DNA from 4 places in the Streptomyces sp. ATCC 21386 genome. Region 3 is predicted to be linked to each of the others. Evidence: riboswitches for the same ligand, from Rfam matches in the RefSeq annotation. Region 3 holds a riboswitch; each other region holds the start of a gene.

The links. A riboswitch is a leader RNA that binds a small molecule or an ion and turns the genes downstream of it on or off. The one in region 3 is predicted to bind cyclic di-AMP.
Positions count from the first base shown of each region.
Region 1: it holds a riboswitch for cyclic di-AMP, as region 3 does, so the genes downstream of both, GWK25_RS04655 (C40 family peptidase) here and GWK25_RS17775 (C40 family peptidase) in region 3, are expected to answer to the same signal.
Region 2: it holds a riboswitch for cyclic di-AMP, as region 3 does, so the genes downstream of both, GWK25_RS09610 (M23 family metallopeptidase) here and GWK25_RS17775 (C40 family peptidase) in region 3, are expected to answer to the same signal.
Region 4: it holds a riboswitch for cyclic di-AMP, as region 3 does, so the genes downstream of both, GWK25_RS40690 (M23 family metallopeptidase) here and GWK25_RS17775 (C40 family peptidase) in region 3, are expected to answer to the same signal.

Region 1 covers NZ_JAAVVL010000001.1:1,055,958-1,060,575, forward strand. Annotated here, with positions in the region: gene GWK25_RS04645 (C40 family peptidase) at 1-586, opposite strand, end outside; gene GWK25_RS04650 (hypothetical protein) at 1,070-1,423, shown strand; gene GWK25_RS04655 (C40 family peptidase) at 1,463-2,656, opposite strand; cyclic di-AMP (ydaO/yuaA leader) riboswitch at 2,665-2,837, opposite strand; gene pcrA (DNA helicase PcrA) at 3,079-4,618, shown strand, end outside.
Region 2 covers NZ_JAAVVL010000001.1:2,213,117-2,217,734, reverse strand. Annotated here, with positions in the region: gene GWK25_RS09620 (HPr family phosphocarrier protein) at 1-74, shown strand, start outside; gene GWK25_RS09615 (GntR family transcriptional regulator) at 243-947, opposite strand; gene GWK25_RS09610 (M23 family metallopeptidase) at 1,153-1,941, opposite strand; cyclic di-AMP (ydaO/yuaA leader) riboswitch at 1,954-2,128, opposite strand; gene GWK25_RS09605 (pitrilysin family protein) at 2,332-3,720, opposite strand; gene GWK25_RS09600 (pitrilysin family protein) at 3,717-4,618, opposite strand, start outside.
Region 3 covers NZ_JAAVVL010000001.1:4,052,096-4,056,713, reverse strand. Annotated here, with positions in the region: gene GWK25_RS17785 (ATP-dependent Clp protease proteolytic subunit) at 1-577, shown strand, start outside; gene GWK25_RS17780 (hypothetical protein) at 585-902, shown strand; cyclic di-AMP (ydaO/yuaA leader) riboswitch at 1,267-1,478, shown strand; gene GWK25_RS17775 (C40 family peptidase) at 1,482-1,955, shown strand; gene GWK25_RS17770 (DUF6328 family protein) at 2,033-2,587, shown strand; gene GWK25_RS17765 (ATP-binding protein) at 2,559-3,017, opposite strand; gene GWK25_RS17760 (helix-turn-helix transcriptional regulator) at 3,266-4,126, shown strand; gene GWK25_RS17755 (DUF397 domain-containing protein) at 4,136-4,360, shown strand; gene GWK25_RS17750 (8-amino-7-oxononanoate synthase) at 4,418-4,618, opposite strand, start outside.
Region 4 covers NZ_JAAVVL010000001.1:9,480,710-9,485,327, forward strand. Annotated here, with positions in the region: gene GWK25_RS40685 (cysteine hydrolase family protein) at 1-297, opposite strand, end outside; gene GWK25_RS40690 (M23 family metallopeptidase) at 487-1,548, opposite strand; cyclic di-AMP (ydaO/yuaA leader) riboswitch at 1,559-1,719, opposite strand; gene GWK25_RS40695 (PP2C family protein-serine/threonine phosphatase) at 2,030-3,133, opposite strand; gene ribA (GTP cyclohydrolase II) at 3,294-3,953, opposite strand; gene GWK25_RS40705 (MarR family winged helix-turn-helix transcriptional regulator) at 4,197-4,618, opposite strand, start outside.

The DNA of each region.
Region 1 (4,618 bases), 3.0 Mb from region 3:
GCTGACGGGCGTCGGTCAGCTTGGAGGTGACGGTTTTCTTGTGGCGTTTCAGTTCGGTCTGCCGGGTCTTGAGCGTGCCCAGTTCGACGCGGGCGGCGCCGCGCAGGCGTTCGATGTCCAGCAGTTGCTTCCGTACGCTCGCCACGTCCGCCGAGTGCCGGCTGCCGACGCGCTCGGCGAGGGCGGCGCCGTCCAGGTACTGGTCGGGATCGGCGGAGAGGGCGAGCTGCCAGGTGGGCGAGATGCCGCCGTCCCGGTACTGCGCCGCCGCCAGCGAACCGAGCTCGTCCCGGGCCGAGTTGAGCCGTTCGGTGCGGCGGGCGGCCTGGTCGCGCAGCTCCTCGAGGTTCTCCTGAGCCTTGTCGGCCTTCTCCTTCGCGCCGTTGTACTTCTCGGTGGCGACCTCGGCCTCTTGGTACAGCTTGGCCACCTTCGCCCTGACCTGCTCCGGGGTGAGCTGGGGGTCGGCGTGCCCGGTGCCGTCGAAGCCGGTCGCGGTCGCCGCGCCCGCGAGGGCGATCGTCGCGGCGGTACGAGCCGTATGGCCGCCGAGCGAGCGCTGTCTGGGCTTGCGGTGCGCTGCCACGTGGAGTCCACGTCCTCTCCGTACGACCGCCGTCCGCAGTACGAACATCGTCTGTCCGTACGGACCGCCTGGGGGTAGCGGTTACGCGTCCGGCGGCGGCCCGCACAGGGGGAGCGGGACGCCGCCGGACCTTTCTCGGCGGTGGTGGCCGACTGCCGCCCCTGGCCCGGGCGGCGGTGGGGAGCCGGTCACCTGAGGGAGGACGCTAAACCTGACTGTGACGGCTCGGTAACGCGTTGTACGGAAGTGGCGCGCACCGACTGTGAGGTGACCGTATGTGACCGGGATCGGGGCTCGGCGCCGCCGACTTCACGCTGTGCGATGACCGATGCGGCGATTTCGGACCGGGCGGGGGCGTCTCGGTGCTATGGAGCGCATATATGCAAGGGCGTCCGAGGGTGCCGGTCGAGAGGGCCGGTCGAGGGTTCCGGTCCGGCCGCCCCGGTGCCCGAGGGGTCTCGGGCACCTCATTAGGCTCCGCGCATGGACGTACTCATCCACATCCTCGTCGCCCTCCATATCATCGGCATCGCCTCCCTCCTGGGTGGCTTCCTCACCCAGACGAAGGCGATGAGCCAGGGCGCCGCCCGCTTCGTCCCCGCCATGCTGCACGGCGCCCTCACGATGCTCGTCACCGGCGCCCTCCTCGTCGGCCTCAACCAGGCCGACGACCAGCCCGTCGACAACATCAAGATCGGCGTCAAGCTCGCGCTGCTGATCGTGATCCTCGGCCTGGTCTACGTGAAGCGCGACGAGGAGCGGGTGGAGAAGCCGCTCTTCGCCCTGGTGGGCGCGCTGACCACCGCCAACGTCTTCATCGCGGTGCTCTGGACCTGAGGCGAGCCACGCGGTGAGGCATCCGGGGGCGAGCCCCGGTCACGCGGGCCGCACCACGCTGTGGATCGAGGACTCGCCGTCGTAGAAGACCGACTCCTCGCGGACGTACGTACCCGGCTTGGGAGCGTGGATCATCATGCCGTTGCCGATGTAGATGCCGACGTGGCCGATGTTGTCGTAGAAGAAGACGAGGTCGCCCGGCCTGGCGTCGGCGAGGGGGACGGTGGTGCCCGCCTCGACCTGGTCGTAGGTGGTGCGCGGGAGGTCGACGCCGGCGGCCTTCCAGGCGGCCTGGGTGAGGCCGGAGCAGTCGTAGGAGCCGGGGCCGGTGGCGCCCCACACGTACGGCTTGCCGATCTGCGCGCGGGCGAAGGCCAGGACCTTGGTCGCCTTCGCGGCGTAGGTGGAGTCCTCGACGGGGGCGGTGGTCCCGCTGGTGACGGGGGACGTCTCCGTGCCGGCGGCGGTCCCGCCCTGGGCCTCCTGGGCCCCCTGGGTGCTCGGGGCCTCCTGGCTCGCCTGCTGTGCCGCCTGCCGGCGCGCGAGTTCCTCCGCCTTGCGGTCGGCCTCCTCCCGCTCGCGCTGTTCGATCGCGGCGAGCCGGGCCTTCTCCTCGGCGGTCAGGGTGGAGAGCAGTTCGCGGGCCTCGGCGAGTTTCGCCTGGACCTTGGCCTTGCTGGTCTTGAGGGCGTTCTGCGACTCGGTGAGCTTCTCGAGGCTGTCGCTCGCCGTCCGGCGCTGCTCCGCCGCGTCGGCCTGCTCGGTGACGTACGCGTCGACGGCCTGCTTCTGGCGGTCCGTCAGCCGGTCCATCAGCTGGTTCTGGTCGAAGTAGTCCTGCGGGTTGTCCGCGAGGAGCAGCGAGGCCTGGTCCGGGGCGGACGCGCCGTTGCGGTACTGGGCCGCGGCGAACGATCCCAGTTCCTCCCGCGCCTCGTTCAGCTTCTCCGTGCGCTTGGCGACGTCGTCGAGGAGGGTGTCGACCTTCTTCTTCTGCTTGGTCGTCCTCTCCTTGGCCGCGTTGTAGTTCTCGGTCGCCGACCCGGCCTGGCGGTAGAGGTCGTCGACCTTCTTCTCGACTTCCTCCAGGCTCGGCCTGTCGTCGTCGGAGGGCGCGGCCGTGGCCGTCTGGGAGAGCAGGGCCACGGAGGTGAGGGCGGCCGTGGCGAGAGCGGGGGTGCGTATGCCCGCGCGCGTCCGGCCGGTCGGACGCGGCTTGCGGTGCGGCGCCATGGTGCGGCGTCTCCTTCCGTAGTCCGCCTACCGAGTTAGCTGTCGGGTTCGGGCGCAAGCTTCGGAAGGTTTGCCCTACGACCCTTGCCGCGAGCGGCGGTCGGGTCGATTCACCCCAGAGGTCGGTGGGTCCCCGGCTCCGGCGCCGCGGGAGGCGTACCGGACTCGGCGGAGGCCGTGCGGCCCGGCGACGTTCGCCGGTTGTGTCGTACGGCCCAAGAGAAGAAGCTAGCCAACTCGTGGGTCCCGTGTGAAGGTTGATGTTCGATATGCCCGATACGTTTTCGTGACCTTAGCCTCGGGCGCGCGACAGGCGGTACGCTCGATCGCTCACCGTCGTGAGGTGAGCGCGGTGAGTGGTGGGTGCGGACTTCCCGGGGCGGCCCCTCGCTGTCAGTGGGGGCGCCTAGACTCGGAGAGCGATGAGCAGCCTCTTTGACGACAGCTTCCTGGCGGACCTCCAGGCCCCTCGCGGCCATGCGGAGGAGCCCCCGCCGCCGCCCGAGGACGATCACGTACCGGAGCCGCTTCCGGACGATCTGTTCGGCGGGAAGTTCGACGTGCCACCGGACCGGGACGAGTACTACCGGGGCGGTGCCCCCCGCCCGGCGCTCGACGCGGCGGCTCTCCTGGACGGGCTCAACGAGAACCAGCGCGCGGCCGTGGTGCACGCCGGGTCCCCTCTGCTCATCGTCGCCGGCGCGGGTTCCGGCAAGACCCGGGTGCTCACCCACCGCATCGCCCATCTGCTCGGTGAGCGGCATGTCCACCCGGGCCAGATCCTCGCGATCACCTTCACCAACAAGGCCGCCGGTGAGATGAAGGAGCGCGTCGAGCAGCTCGTCGGCCCGCGCGCGAACGCGATGTGGGTCATGACCTTCCACAGCGCGTGCGTCAGGATCCTGCGGCGCGAGTCGAAGAAGCTCGGCTTCACGTCCTCCTTCTCGATCTACGACGCCGCCGACAGCAAGCGGCTGATGGCACTCGTCTGCCGTGATCTGGACCTCGACCCGAAGCGCTTCCCGCCGAAGTCCTTCAGCGCCAAGATCTCGAACCTGAAGAACGAGCTGATCGACGAGGAGGACTTCGCCGCCCAGGCCGCCGACGGCTTCGAGAAGACCCTCGCCCAGGCCTACGCGCTCTACCAGTCCCGCCTCCGCGAGGCGAACGCGCTCGACTTCGACGACCTGATCATGACGACGGTCAATCTGCTGCGCGCCTTCCCGGACGTCGCCGAGCACTACCGCCGTCGCTTCCGTCATGTCCTCGTCGATGAGTACCAGGACACCAACCACGCCCAGTACGCCCTGGTCAGAGAGCTGGTCGGCACCTCCGAGCACCCGGTGGACGTGCCGCCGGCCGAGTGGGACGTGCCGCCCGCGGAGCTCTGCGTCGTGGGTGACGCGGACCAGTCGATCTACGCCTTCCGCGGCGCGACCATCCGCAACATCCTCCAGTTCGAGGAGGACTACCCGGACGCGACGACGATCCTGCTGGAGCAGAACTACCGCTCCACACAGACGATCCTCTCCGCGGCCAACGCGGTCATCGAGCGCAACGAGTCCCGCCGCCCGAAGAACCTGTGGACCAACGCGGGCGCCGGTGCGCAGATCACCGGCTACGTCGCCGACACCGAGCACGACGAGGCCCAGTTCGTCGCCGACGAGATAGACCGACTGACGGACGCGGGCCACGCGAAGGCCGGCGACGTCGCCGTCTTCTACCGGACGAACGCCCAGTCCCGTGTCTTCGAAGAGGTGTTCATCCGCGTCGGCCTGCCCTACAAGGTCGTCGGCGGCGTCCGCTTCTACGAGCGCAAGGAGGTCCGGGACGTCCTCGCGTATCTGCGTGTCCTCGCCAACCCCGAGGACTCCGTCCCCTTGCGCCGCATCCTCAACGTGCCAAAACGCGGCATCGGCGACCGTGCCGAGGCGATGATCGACGCCCTCTCCCAGCGCGAGA
Region 2 (4,618 bases), 1.8 Mb from region 3:
GCGCGGACGTCGCGCTCGACCGTCTGGCGAAGCTCGTCGCCGAGGGGCTGGAAGAACTCCCCGAGACGGTCTGAGCGACCAGGTAACCCGAGCGGAAAGGCCTGAAAGGCCACCCCCGCACACATCGAAGGGCTCGTCCATTTTATCGGACGGGCCCTTCGCATTTACCTCTTATTTCCGGTCTGCGGGCAGCAGAAAAAATGCCCCTCGGAATTCTTCCCTCTTTGTATACGGCGTACGTGTTAATGCCGCAGGCTCGGCATGTTTACGGGGTGTTGCGAAGTCCTCACACGCTCCGGACGCTCCGCCCCGCCGCCCCCGGCCGGAAATCGGAGCCGGTGCGCGGCGGTGGCCCGCTCGGTGTGCAGGGACGTGATCGTCCGGGCCCGGTCGCTGTCGCCGCGCGCGACCGCGTCCACGATGCTGCCGTGCTCCGCCCACGACTCCACGGGGTCGGACGGCGCCTCCACCGCGTACATCCAGGCGATCTTGTGCCGCAGCTGGGCGAGTGTCGAGGTCAGGGCAGGGCTGCCGGACGCCTGTGCGAGCGTCTCGTGGAACCAGCCGCCCAGGGAGCGCAGATCCTCGCTGTTGCCCCTCCTGGCCCGCTCCTGGCCCAGCCTGACCAGGCCGCGCAACACCTTGAGGTGCGCCTCCGTACGGCGCTGCGCGGCGCGGGCGGCCCCCAGGGGCTCCAGCAGCATGCGCATCTCCAGCAGGTCGGCAGCCTCCTGCTCGGTCGGCTCGGCGACGCACGCGCCCGCGTGCCGACGGGTCACCACGAACCCCTCGGCCTCCAGCGTGCGCAGGGCCTCGCGCACGGGCACCCGGCTGACGCCGTACCGGCGGGCGAGCAGTTCCTCGGTGAGCCGGCTGCCGCGCTCGTAGACACCCGCGACGATGTCATCACGGATCGCCGTGCATACCGAGTGCGCCGGAATACGCATGACCGACCTCCGCCTTAATCCCCGTGAAACGTCGATGATTGACGTGTGTTCCAGCGACTCTATTGCAGCGGGCGGGAATTTCCGATGGCGGACCGGAATCCGAGGATATTTTTTGGACAGGAGCTACGTCACACGGCGGGTATGCGCGAACGAGGAAAGCCCCGGCTCGGTGAGCCGGGGCCTCCAGGGAAGCGTCGGGTACGCGTCAGACGTTCACGCCGTGCGAACGCAGGTACGCGGCGGGGTCGATGTCCGAGCCGTACTCGGCCGTCGTCCGGGCCTCGAAGTGCAGGTGCGCCCCGGTGACGTTGCCGGTCGCCCCGGAGAGGCCTATCTGCTGCCCCGGGGTGACCGTCTGGCCGACGGAGACGCCGATGGACGACAGGTGGCCGTACTGGGTGTAGGTGCCGTCGTTCATCTTGATGACGATGTTGTTGCCGTAGGCACCGCCCCAGCCCGCCTCGACGACGGTGCCGGCGCCGACCGCGAGGACGGCCGTGCCGGACGCGGCGTGGAAGTCGACACCGGTGTGGCTGCCGGAGGACCAGACGGCACCGCCGGTCTTGTAGCCGGTGGAGATGTAGGAGCCGCTGATGGGGGCGACATAGGCGTTGAGGCGCTCACGCTCGGCCGCGCGGGCGGCGCGGGCCTTGATCTCCTCGCGCTCCTTGGCGGCGGCACGTTCCTGCTCGGCCTTCTCGGCGGCGGCCTTCCTGGCCTCCTCCTGTGCCTTCTTCTTCACCGCGGCCACCTCGGCCGCCTGCTCCTGGGCGGCGGCCTGGGCGTCGACCTGGTCGGCGACCGTGTCGCCGAGGGTGATGATCTGGTTCAGGCCGGTCTGCTCGACGGCGGGCTCCTCCGCGGCGAGCGCGGGGCCGGCCAGGGTGCCGAAGACGCCGGTGGTGGTGAGAGCGGCCACGCCCACGTTCCTCGTGGTCGCGCGCTGCACACGGCTCGGACGGCGGTGCTTCCCGGGGGCGCGGGTGAACGCCATGAAGTGGCTGGTCCTTTCCTTCCTTCTCGCCTACCGGGTTAGCTGACGGGTTCGGAGCAGGAAGGTCTCCTACGGCCACCCCTCGTTTCGCGTCGCTCCGCGAAGGGCACCCGATTCACCCCAGGGACTGTGATGGGTCCCCGGCTCCCCTGGCTCGCGCCATGTGGGGACTCGGCGATGACTGTCCGGTGCCGCGGCTGCGGCGAACTTCTGACGAACAGCCGGACCGACGCTAAGTGGGACGTCTTCGAAATAACAAACGGATCACAGGATTTGTTAACTACGCCACAGGGCAGACACACAACCTCCGCCATCAATACGGACAAACAGGGGCCCTGGTGACTGTTCCGTCACCAGGGCCCCACTGACACGCGTCCGTCCGGTCGCCCCCTACTCGGCCGGGACGACGGTGACTTCGCCGATTCCGAGGGCCCTGACGGGCTCCTCGATCTGCGCTGCGTCCCCGACGAGGACGGTCACCAGACGGTCCACCGGGAAGGCGCTCACGGCCGCCGCGGTGGCCTCCACGGTGCCGGTGGCGGCGAGTTGGCGGTACAGCGTCGACTGGTAGTCGTCCGGCAGGTACTGCTCGACCTGGTCGGCCAGCGTGCTCGCCACGGCCGCGGCCGTCTCGAACTTGAGGGGTGCCACCCCGACGAGGTTCTGCACGGCGACGTCGCGCTCGGCGTCGGTCAGGCCCTCGGCCGCGAGGGTGCGCAGCACCGTCCACAGGTCATCGAGCGCCGGACCGGTGTTGGGGGTGTCGACGGAACCGCTGATGGCGAGCATCGAGATGCCCGAACCGTCGGGCGCGGCCCGCAGCACCTGGCCGAACGCCCGCACGCCGTAGGTGTAACCCTTCTCCTCGCGCAGGACGCGGTCCAGGCGGGAGGTGAGGGTGCCCCCGAGGCAGTAGGTGCCGAGCACCTGCGCCGGCCACACGCGGTCGTGCCGGTCGGCGCCGACGCGGCCGATGAGCAACTGGGTCTGCACGGAACCGGGCCGGTCCACGATGATCACGCGCCCCGTGTCGTCGGCGGTCACCGACGGCACGGGCCGCGGCGCGCCCGGGGAACCGGTCCAGGCGCCCAGGGTGTCGGCGAGCAGGGCGTCGAGGTCGACGCCAGTGAGGTCGCCGACGACCACGGCGGTGGCCGTCGCGGGGCGCACGTGGCGCTCGTAGAAGGCGCGTACGGCCGCGGAGTCGATGCCCTCGACGGTCTCCTCGGTGCCCTGGCGGGGCCGCGACATCCGGGAGGTGGCCGGGAACAGCTGCCGGGACAGCTCCTTGGCGGCCCGGCGGCCCGGGTTGGCCGTCTCGTGCGGGATCTCGTCGAGCCGGTTGGCCACCAGCCGCTCGATCTCCGCGTCCTCGAACGCCGGCGCCCGCAGGGCGTCGGCGAGCAGGCCGAGGGCCTTCTCCAGCCGCGACACCGGCACTTCGAGGGACAGCCGCACACCGGGGTGGTCGGCGTGCGAGTCGAGGGTGGCGCCGCAGCGCTCCAGCTCGGCGGCGAACTCCTCTGCCGTGTGCTTGTCGGTGCCCTCGGAGAAGGCCCTGGTCATGATGGTGGCGACGCCCTCGATGCCGGCGGGCTCGGCGTCCAGGGGAGCGTCGAGGAGCACCTCCACCGCGACGACCTGCTGGCCGGGCCGGTGGCAGCGCAGCACGGTCATGCCGTTGTCCAGGGTGCCGCGCTCGGGCGCCGGGAACGCCCAGGGCCGGGCCTCGCCGGCCTGCGGCTGCGGGTGGAAGTCCATGGTCGCGAGCTCGGTCACTTCGCCGACTCCTCGGTCTCGTCGGTGGTTTCGGCGGCCTCGGCCGCGGCGGTCTCCTCTTCGGCGCTCTCTTCGCCCGCGACGGGCTCGTAGACGAGCACCGCGCGGTTGTCGGGCCTCAGGCGGGCCTTGGCGATCTCCTGGACCTCGTCGGCCGTCACCTCCAGGACCCGGTCGACGGCCGTCAGGGCGAGCTTCGGGTCGCCGAACAGGACCGCGTAGCGGCACAGTTCGTCGGCGCGGCCCGCGACCGTGCCGAGCCGGTCCAGCCACTCGCGCTCCAACTGAGCCTGGGCGCGCTCCATCTCCTCGGCCGTGGGGCCCTCGGCCGCGAACCGGGCCAGCTCCTCGTCGACGGCGGCCTCGATGACGGGCACCTCGACGTCGCCGGAGGTCTTCACGTCCATCCACGCCATGGAGGGGGCTCCGGCGAGCCGCAGCAGCCCGAAGCCGGCCGTGACGGCCGTGCGGTCACGGCGTACGAGCCGGTTGTAGAGGCGGGAGGACTCGCCGCCGCCGAGGATGGTGAGTGCCAGGTCGGCCGCGTCGCACGCGCGCGTGCCGTCCTCCGGCAGCCGGTAGGCGGCCATCAACGCGCGCGCGGGCACGTTCTCCTCGACGACCTCGCGCTGCTGCTCGCCCATGACATCGGGCAGCGCGCCGTCACGGGGCGCGGGCTTGCCGTCGTAGGACGGGATGGAGCCGAAGTACTTCTCGATCCACGCGAGCGTCTGCTCGGGGTCGATGTCGCCGACGACCGACAGGACCGCGTTGTTGGGCGCGTAGTAGGTCCGGAAGAACTGCTGGGCGTCCTCCAGGCTGGCCGCCTCCAGGTCCTCCATCGAACCGATCGGCGTGTGCCGGTACGGGTGGCCCTCGGGGTAGGCCAGGCGGAAGA
Region 3 (4,618 bases):
TCACCGAACGATGGATCCGTACGCGAAGTTGCTCGAAGAACGGATCGTGTTCCTCGGGACGCAGATCGACGACACCTCGGCGAACGACGTGATGGCGCAGTTCATGCACCTCGAACACCAGTCGCCGGACCGCGACATCTCGCTGTACATCAACTCGCCCGGCGGCTCGTTCAGCGCGATGACGGCGCTGTACGACACCCTCCGCTTCGTCACCTGCGACGTGGAGACCGTCTGTCTGGGCCAGGCGGGCTCGGCCGCCGCGGTGCTGCTCGCGGCGGGCACGCCGGGCAAGCGGTTCATGCTGCCCGGTGCGCGCGTACTGATCCACCAGCCGGCGGTGGCCGACCGGATCGAGGGGCAGGCCAGTGATCTGGCGATCCAGGCGGAGGAGTTGACGCGCAACCGCCGGAAGCTGGAGGAGATGCTCGTCCGGCACACGGGCCGGAGCCCGCAGCGGATCAGCGCCGACATCGAGCGGGACACGTTCCTGGACGCGGAGGCCGCGGTGGAGTACGGCCTGGCCGATCGGGTGATCCCGAGCCACAGGGCCTCGCGTGCGCCCCGCGGCGCGAGGTGAGCCGTCGATGCTCCCACCGGAACTGCCGCCGTTGCCCGCGCTCACGCGCGCCGAGGCCGAGCTGATCGACCGTTACCTGGATGTTCTGGATCTGCTCGGCCGGATCAATCCGGCCCGACCGGGCGACACCTACCGCGGGTTGCGCGCGGCGCAGGCTCTCGTCGCCAAGGCGACCGCACTGCGCGACGCGCTCGAACTGATGCACAGGCGCGGGGAGCACGAGGTGCACGCCTCCACGCTCGCGCGCGCCCTGAGGGTGCTGGACGGCGAGCGGCGGGCGGGTCGGGTGGCCCTACCGCCGGAGCCGGAGGACTCACCCGCCTAGGTGCACCGACCGGAGAGGTCGGTACGCGCCTGAACCGATCCCGGGCCGCTTGCCGTACTACTGACGGAGCGTCCGGTCCAGGTTTCTCACCGTCCGGACGGCCTACCGCGATCGACCCATCGGCCCATACGTCGCGAAGACCTGTGAAGTTGCGCAACATGCCTGGAACCGGGCCGGAATATGCTATTCCGGTGCTGGTGCGGACGTCCTCGACCGCCTGGACACAACAGCCGAAAAGGGCCTGTCCACCCGAACGGGTGAGTGGTGAGTAAGACCACAAATCCCCGGTTCCGTTGGGATTTTCGGACGTCCGTACGCCAAGATCCCTTCCTGACGACAAGCCCCCGCCGCAGCGGCGGGGCGATCCGGGTGGACGCCGAGTCCTGCCGCTACCCGGATGACCGGTCGACAGAAGTGCATCGGCAGGAGTGGAGGACCCAAGCACGACGGGTCGCCGGAACGGTCAAGCCATGACCGCGCCGAGCAGCCCTTGGGGTGAAGCCGCGTCAGCGGCCGGGCAACTTCGCCAGCCCGAATCCGACAGGTCATCCTTCACAGGCGGCTGACGAAGGGTTGCGCATGACTGCGCTGAATCGTGTCCCGTCGCTGTTGACCCGGGCCGGCACGGCCTCGGCTCTGACCATCGCCGCTGTCAGCGGCAGCATCGTGGTCCCGGGCGCCGCATCCGGCGCCGAGGCCGCCACGGTGGCGTCGAAGGCACTCAAGGTCGCGGCTTCCAAGAAGGGCTCCCCTTACAAGTACGGCGCCGTGGGCCCGAGCAGGTTCGACTGCTCAGGGCTGACGCTCTACTCGTTCAAGAAGGCGGGCAAGAAGCTGCCCCGTACTGCTCAGCAGCAGTACAACAAGACGAAGCACATCTCCGCGAGCAGCCGCAAGCTCGGAGACCTCGTCTTCTTCCACTCGGGCTCGAACGTCTACCACGTCGGTATCTACGCGGGGAAGGGAAAGATCTGGCACTCGCCGAAGACGGGTGACGTCGTCCGGCTGCAGAAGCTCTGGACGAAGAACGTCTGGTACGGCCGGGTCCGCTGACCCACCGTCGGGGGCGGCGGAGAGCTCCGCCGCCCCCGACGGGCGTGCGACCGGCGGTTTTGGATACACGTTCGACCATGGCCGACGAACGCACCCGCCCCGCACGCAACGAGACCCCGCTCGAACGCGCCGACCGCAATTTCTCCGAGCTGCTGCAGGAGTTGCGCGTCACCCAGACCGGGGTGCAGATCCTCTTCGCGTTCCTGCTGACGTTGGCCTTCACCCCGCGCTTCCCGGACCTGGACGACGTGCAGCGCGCCACGTACGTCATCACCCTGCTGCTCGCGGTCCTCGCGGCGACGCTCTTCACCGCCCCGGCCGCCCTGCACCGCTCGCTCTTCCAGCAGAACGCCAAGCCCGTCATCGTCCAGGTCTCGTCGCGGCTGGCCACCGCGGGCCTGATCGTGCTGATGCCGGCTTTCACCGGATCGGTCCTGCTCGTCGTGGACGTGACGCTCGGCCGGAAGGCAGGGATCGCCGCCGGGGCCGGCACCTTCCTCGTGTGCCTGGGCCTGTGGGCCGTCCTCCCGAAGCTGGTGGGCCGCGTCTCCGACCGCTACGGCTCGACTCCGACCACGCCCCCGGACACGGACCGGGAGGCTGTCACGTCTCCTGCGGACCGCCTGCGCTGACCGGCTGCGCCGGGACCGTCCAGGGGAGTTCGATCGCCACCGTCTTGCCGCCCTCCCGGGTGGGTCTGACGCTGAGCCTGCCCCCGCACTCGGCGGTCAGCCAGCGGATGATGACCATGCCCCGGCCGTTGTCCTGCTGGACGGCGGCCGGGAGCCGTTTGGGAAAGCGCGGATGGCTGTCGGTGACGCCGATGTGCAGCTGCTCGTCCCGGTCCAGGGCGATGTCCACGGTGAAGGTGGGCGACTGACCGAGGGTGTGCTGGACGGCGTTGGTGGCGAGCTCGGACACGATCAGGCGCACGGTGTCCCCGATGTCGGTGTCGCCCGGCAGACCCCATTCGGCGAGCACCCCGGCGACGTAGTTCCGGGCGGTGGACACCGAGGCGGGATCGCTCGGCAGAGTGACGGATGCTTCCAGGTGATCTGCCATGGCGAGGCGTCCCTTTCCCACGGGACCGGATGTCCGACAGGGAGCGGATGGTTCGACTACGGTCCCGGACTGGTGCTTCGCGCCAGACTGCCACTACCTGGGCCGTCTCGGGTGGCGATCCACCAAGATATGCATATATCTGTCGCTCGAAGCGGTGAACTATCCGACGGCCGACCGTATTTCGGTGGGGGTTTCGTCCATCCTCTGTCGTCACCCCGACTTCGCGCGCCGGGCGGAAGGAGAATCCCATGCAGTACGGTCCGGCGGTGCGCCGCCGAAGGCTCGGTGCCGAGTTGCGTGTCCTGCGCACCCGTTCCGCGCTCACCAGCATCGAGGCGGCCCATCGCGTGGGCTGGCACCAGTCCAAGGTGAGCCGGATCGAGACCGGCGCGAGCGGGGTGAAGCCCGCGGACGTACGCAAGCTCCTGGACGCGTACGGGGTCTGCGACGCCGAATTACGGGAGCTGCTCCTGGCGCTGGCGGGCTCCGAGGACGGCGGCGGGCGGCACAACTGGTGGCACGCGTACCGGGGCGTGCTGCCGCCGACGTACCGGGACTTCATCAGCCTGGAGTCGCAGGCCGGGGGGATGCGGACGCTGGAGACCTCGGTGGTGCCCGGCCTGCTGCAGATTCCCGAGTACGCGCGGGCGGTGACCCGGGCCGCGGTGGAGGGGCTGGAAGACGACAAACTCGACGCGCTCGTGGAAGTGCGGCTCGCGCGGCAGGAAGTGCTGCGCTCGAACCCGCCGCTGGAGCTGAGCGCCGTGCTCGACGAGGGCGTTCTCCGACGTGAGGTGGGCGGTCCCGAGATCATGGCCCGCCAGCTGGGCCGGCTGGTCGAGGCGGCGCGACTGCCTCAGGTGCGACTGCAGGTGCTGCCGTTCACTGCCGGGGCGCACATCGGCGTCACAGGCCCTTTCGTAATTTTCTCATTTCGGAGCAGATCCGATCTGGACGTGGTTGTTCTCGACCACTTGACGAGTAGCCTCTACCTCGAACGGAAAGAAGACCTCAAGGCGTATGTCGAGGCCTTCAACGCCCTTCAGATCCACGCCCTTTCGCCCGAGGACTCGTTGGATTACATCGCCGGGCTAGCCGCCGGCGCGTAAGGAGGCACCATGTCCGCACTGCCTCGGAACGTACCCACCAGTACCGAACTGCACGGAGTGCGATGGCTGCGCAGCAGTCGCAGCACGGGGATGAACAACTGCGTGGAGACGGCCCGTCCCGCGTCCGGCCGCTGGGCCGGCCTGGTGGCCGTACGCGATTCGAAGAACACGGCGGGGCCCGCCCTGCTGTTCGACCCCGACTCCTGGGAGGGATTCATCACCACGCTTCGGTGACCACCGCCGACAGCGTTCGTACTTCCGCTTACGGCGACGCTCGGCCCTGACGCCGACTCACGGCCGCGTATCGCCGATGATCCCCACGGCTCGGTCGATCTGCTCCCGCGTGAGATCCGCGCGGGCGGTCAGCCGCAGCCGCGAAACGCCGTCCGGTACGGACGGTGGGCGGAAACAGCCGACGGCGAGACCCGCCGCACGGCAGTCCGCCGCCCACCGCACCGCCTGATCCGGCGACGGCGCGCGTACGGAGACCAC
Region 4 (4,618 bases), 5.4 Mb from region 3:
CCGTCTCTTGGTGACCACGACCTCGCCCTGGCGGGGCACGACCTCGTCATGAATCTCGGTGCCGGGCTCGCCCTCGGTGAACAGGCCGGCCCGCACCACGTTCGCCATCACCTTGTTGCGCGGGCTGATCTCCGGAGCGCCCGGCCGTAACCCCATCACGACGTAGATCACGGGGATCTCGGCGGCCCGTGCTCCGTCGATCGCCCTGCGCAGGCGCGGCAGATAGCCGGACCCGTCGTCCGCGATGGCCACGACGTCGCGTTGGACGTCCATCACGAGAAGTGCGCTCTTCGCCATGTCTGCCGACCCTTCTGCGGGGGAGTTCTCGGGGAGCCGAGGGGAGCCGAGGGGACCCGGGGAGGTCCAGGGAGGTCCGGGGAGGTCCAGGGAGATCCAGGGAGGTCGGGGGCGTCACAGGGGACAAGACGAACGCCGCGTAGGCCCATGGGCGTACGCGGCGTCGTTGCTTCGGGGTGAGGCCGGCGGTTACGGGTTGAGGCCCTTGCTGCGGAGCCAGGCCGCCGGGTCGATGCCGCTGCTGGAGCCGCCGGGGTGAACCTCCATGTGGAGGTGGGCGCCCGTGACGTTGCCGGTGGCGCCGACGCGGCCGATGACGTCGCCGGTGGCGACCTTCTGGCCGACGCTCACGCCGATGGAGGACTGGTGGGCGTACCAGATCTCGGTGCCGTCATCGAGGGTGAGAACGGTCTTGTAGCCGTAGGAGCCCTCGTAGCCGGCCTGCGTGATGGTGCCGCTGTGGACGGCCTTGATGAGGGTGCCGGTGGGGGCCGCGAAGTCGAGGCCGGTGTGGTAGCCGGAGGACCAGTACGGGCCGGCCTGACCGAAGGTGGAGGTGAGCGTGTACGAGGAGGTGGGAAGGGCGAACTGCTTGGCCAGTGCGGCGAGACGCTCGGCTTCCTTCTTCGCCGCGGCCTCCTCCTCCGCCTTCTTCTTGGCGGCGGCCTCCTTGGCCTCGGCTTCCTTCTTCTCCTTGGCGGCCTGCTCGGCGGCCTTCTCCGCGGCGGCGGTCTGCGCGGCCTCGGCGGCAGCCTTGTCGAAGGCGTCCTGCTGGGACTCGGCCTGCGCCATGATGCGGGCGCGCAGCGCCTCTCCGGCGTCCGCGGTGCCCTGCTCGGTGTCGGCGGCGATCAGACCCGCGCTGCTGAGGGGGGAGGTGGAGCCCTCGGGCTCCGGCTCGTCGGCCTCGTCCTCGAAGACCGAGCCGACGTTCGGCATGTCGGGCATCGATATGGAGACGGGGGCCTTGCCGGACTGCGCGCTCGCCATCCCGGCACCGCTGACGGCGGCTATGACACCGACGCCGAGAACCGTGGAGCTACGGGCGAGTCCGTTACGGGCGAGTACGCCGGTCTTCTTGGCCACGCGGTGCCGACCGCGAACGGGGCGAAGGGAATCCTCGCTGGGGTTCCACTCCTGCCAGGGGCCCTCGTTGTCGCTGTTGTAGCTGCCGTAGCCGAACGTCTGGCTCTCGCCTTCACGTTGGGCCGGCACGAACGGGGCTTCGGTCGCGGACCGGTTCGACGCCACGTGGGCGTACTCCTTCCTTCCTTCTCGCCTACCGGGTTAGCTGACGGGTTCGGAGCAGGAAGGTCTCCTACGCGCGTAAACCGTCGTGCCTACTGCCACGGCGGTTTCCGTGCGATTCACCCCAGGGTGGTGGTTCCCCGGTTCCCTTGCGGGATTCGGCGCGTGAGCACGGAGCCGTCTCTTGTGACGGCTGGGACGACCGCGCTGCGTTATCGAACGTTAATAGACGCGAGCACTCCATTCCAAGCTGTTCTGCATGATCGTTCCGTTCTCCGCGCTGGACTTTACGGGTCATGAGGGGCCGAAAACGGGCGAGTTGACCTTGACTTGCGAGTAACAGTTGCCCTGACGTGACGTCAGTTCTTATACGGAGAACGGCGGGCCGGACACGCTCGGTGACATCTCCACCTCACGAACGTCGGACGATCACACCTCACGGACTTCGGGCGGCCACAGCTCACGGGCGGCGGACCGCCACAGCTCACGGGCGGCGGACCGCCAAGAGGGCCATGTCGTCCGTGGTGCGGTCGCCCGTGTGCCGGCGCACCTCCTCCGCGAGCGTCGTCAGCAGGGCGCCCGGGGCGGTGAACACCCGGCCAGAAAGGCGCGCGGCCGGGTCGTAGAAGACACCGTGCGCGTCGCGCGCCTCGGACAGACCGTCGGTGTAGAAGAGCAGCGTGGCGCCGGGCGGGAACCCGGTCTCCTCCGCGCGGTCCGGCCAGGTGCCCAGGTCGTCCATGCCGAGCGGCAGCGCGGGCTGCGGGGTGTCCAGGATGCACAGCGTGCCGTCGGCGTGCAGCAGCAGGGGCGAGGGGTGGCCCCGGTTGACGATCCGGGCGCGGACCGCGCCGTGCGGGAACTCCGCGAGCACGGCCGTCACGAACCCCTCGCGCTCCACCGCCACGTCCCTCCGTGCGGCCTCCCGCCGCGTCCCCTCCCGGGCCAGCGCCCGTTCCAGCCGTTGGGCCACCGCTTCGAGCGTCGCCTCCTGCTCGGCCGCCTCCCGGAACGCCCCGATCAGCACCGCCACCGCCGACACCGCTCCCAGTCCCTTGCCGCGTACGTCGCCGACGATGAGCCGTACGCCGTGGGGTGAGTCCTGCACCGCGTACAGATCGCCGCCGATCGACGCCCCGGCCTGCGCGGCCTCGTACCGCGCGGCGATCTCCAGCCCGCCGATCCGCTCCTGCGGCACCGGGAGCACGGCCCGCTGCGCCGCCTCGGCGATCTCCCGGGCGGTGGCGAGCCGGGCGTCGCTGCGGCGGACGAGGCGGTTGATCAGTACGGCCAGTACGGCGACGGTGGCCACCGTGGTGATCTCGGTGATCGCGTCTTCATGGCCCGCGTCGTCGTAGTAGAGGCGTACGCCGGTGATCCCGACCCCCGACGCGGCGCCGATAACCACCGTGCCGAACAGCGAGAAGAGCGGGGCCGCCACCAGGGGCGCGGCGGTGAAGAAGGGGACCGCGGTGAACTCGCGCGGCGTGAAGTGGTCGTAGAAGAGGCCGACGGCGATCAGCAGCACGGGAAGCGCACGGGCGAGCGTGCGGGCGTACGAGAACCGCCGCCCACCCGGCTCCCGCATGCCCTCCGCGTCCTCTCGCTGCCCCACGGCTACAGGGTTTCGGGGGGCGGCCGACACGGCGAGTCGGCGGGGCCGAGTGGGCTAGCGGGGAGACGGGGGGAGGGGCGCGGAGGGCGGGAAGGGGGCGGCGGGCGGGAAGGGGGCGGCGGGCGGGCGGGGCTCAGCCCGCCGAGAGGCCGGTCAGTCCTGTCGCGCCCGTCAGCTCGTGCAGGGGGAGCGTGTGCTGGGTCTGGAGGACCTTGGCGCGCAGGTAGCGGACGTTGTGGGCGGTGGTGAAGACGCCCGTGGGCACACGGTCGCGCACGGCCACGCCGAGGTCGCGCAACTGCTGCGCCTTGTCGGGGTTGTTGGAGAGCAGGTCCAGCTCGTCGATGCCGAGGGCACCCAGCATCTGGGCCGCCGCCGTGTAGTCGCGGGCGTCCTCCGGCAGCCCGAGCGCCGCGTTCGCCTCGTAGGTGTCGAGGCCCTGGTCCTGGAGGGCGTACGCGTCGAGCTTGTTGTACAGGCCGATGCCCCGGCCCTCCTGGCGGAGGTAGAGGAGGACGCCGCCGCGGTCGGCGATCCGCTCCACCGCCTCGCGCAGCTGCGGACCGCAGTCGCAGCGGGCCGAGCCGAACACGTCGCCGGTCAGGCACTCGGAGTGCAGCCGGACCAGCGGGGCCGTGCCGGGGGCGGGGTCGCCAAGGACGATCGCCAGGTGCTCCCGGCCGTCGACGAGGTCGTGGAAGGTGACCAGTTCGGCGTCGACGCCGTAGCCGTCGTGGAAGCGCAGCGGTACCCGGACGCGGGCACGCGGGGTGGCAGCGGGAAAGTCGGGCATGCGGGTTCTCCGGTCCTGGTGCGGGCGTCGCTGTGCTTCAGTTTTGAAGCACAGCGCTCGCAGCGACTCTAACCCGTGCTTCAAATTTAAAGCAACAGGATTGGGGATACGTCACATTCCCGTCACGCGAGCCCTTGGCCGCCCGTCACGCAAGCCCCTTGCTCGCCTGTCACACGCGTGACCCTGTTCGCCCGTCAGGCACGCGTGACCCTTGCTCGCCGTCACGCGCAACCCCCTCGGCCGTCACACGCGATTGCCCTCGTCCTGCTGGCCCGACGAGCAGGCGCGGCGGCGCCACGGAAGGTCGTCCGAGGCGGGGGCCGTCCGGGGATCCCCGCCCTGGATCGCCGTCGCGATGGTCGCGCAGATCTCCTCGAACTGGCCGATCTGCTCGGGGCTGAGATGGTCGAAGACGGCACGCCGCACCGTCTCGACATGGCCCGGCGCAGCGCGCTCCAGCAGGCTCATGCCCTCGTCGGTGAGGACGGCGACACTGCCGCGCCTGTCCCACTGGCAGTCCTCGCGCCGCACCACGCCGTCCTTCTCCAGCCTGGTCACGACGTACGTCAGCCGGCTGCGCGTGATCTTCAGCCGCTCGGCGAGCTCGGTCATCCGCATCCGGCGCTCCGGCGCTTCGGAGAGGCCGGCCAGTACCGAGTAGTAGA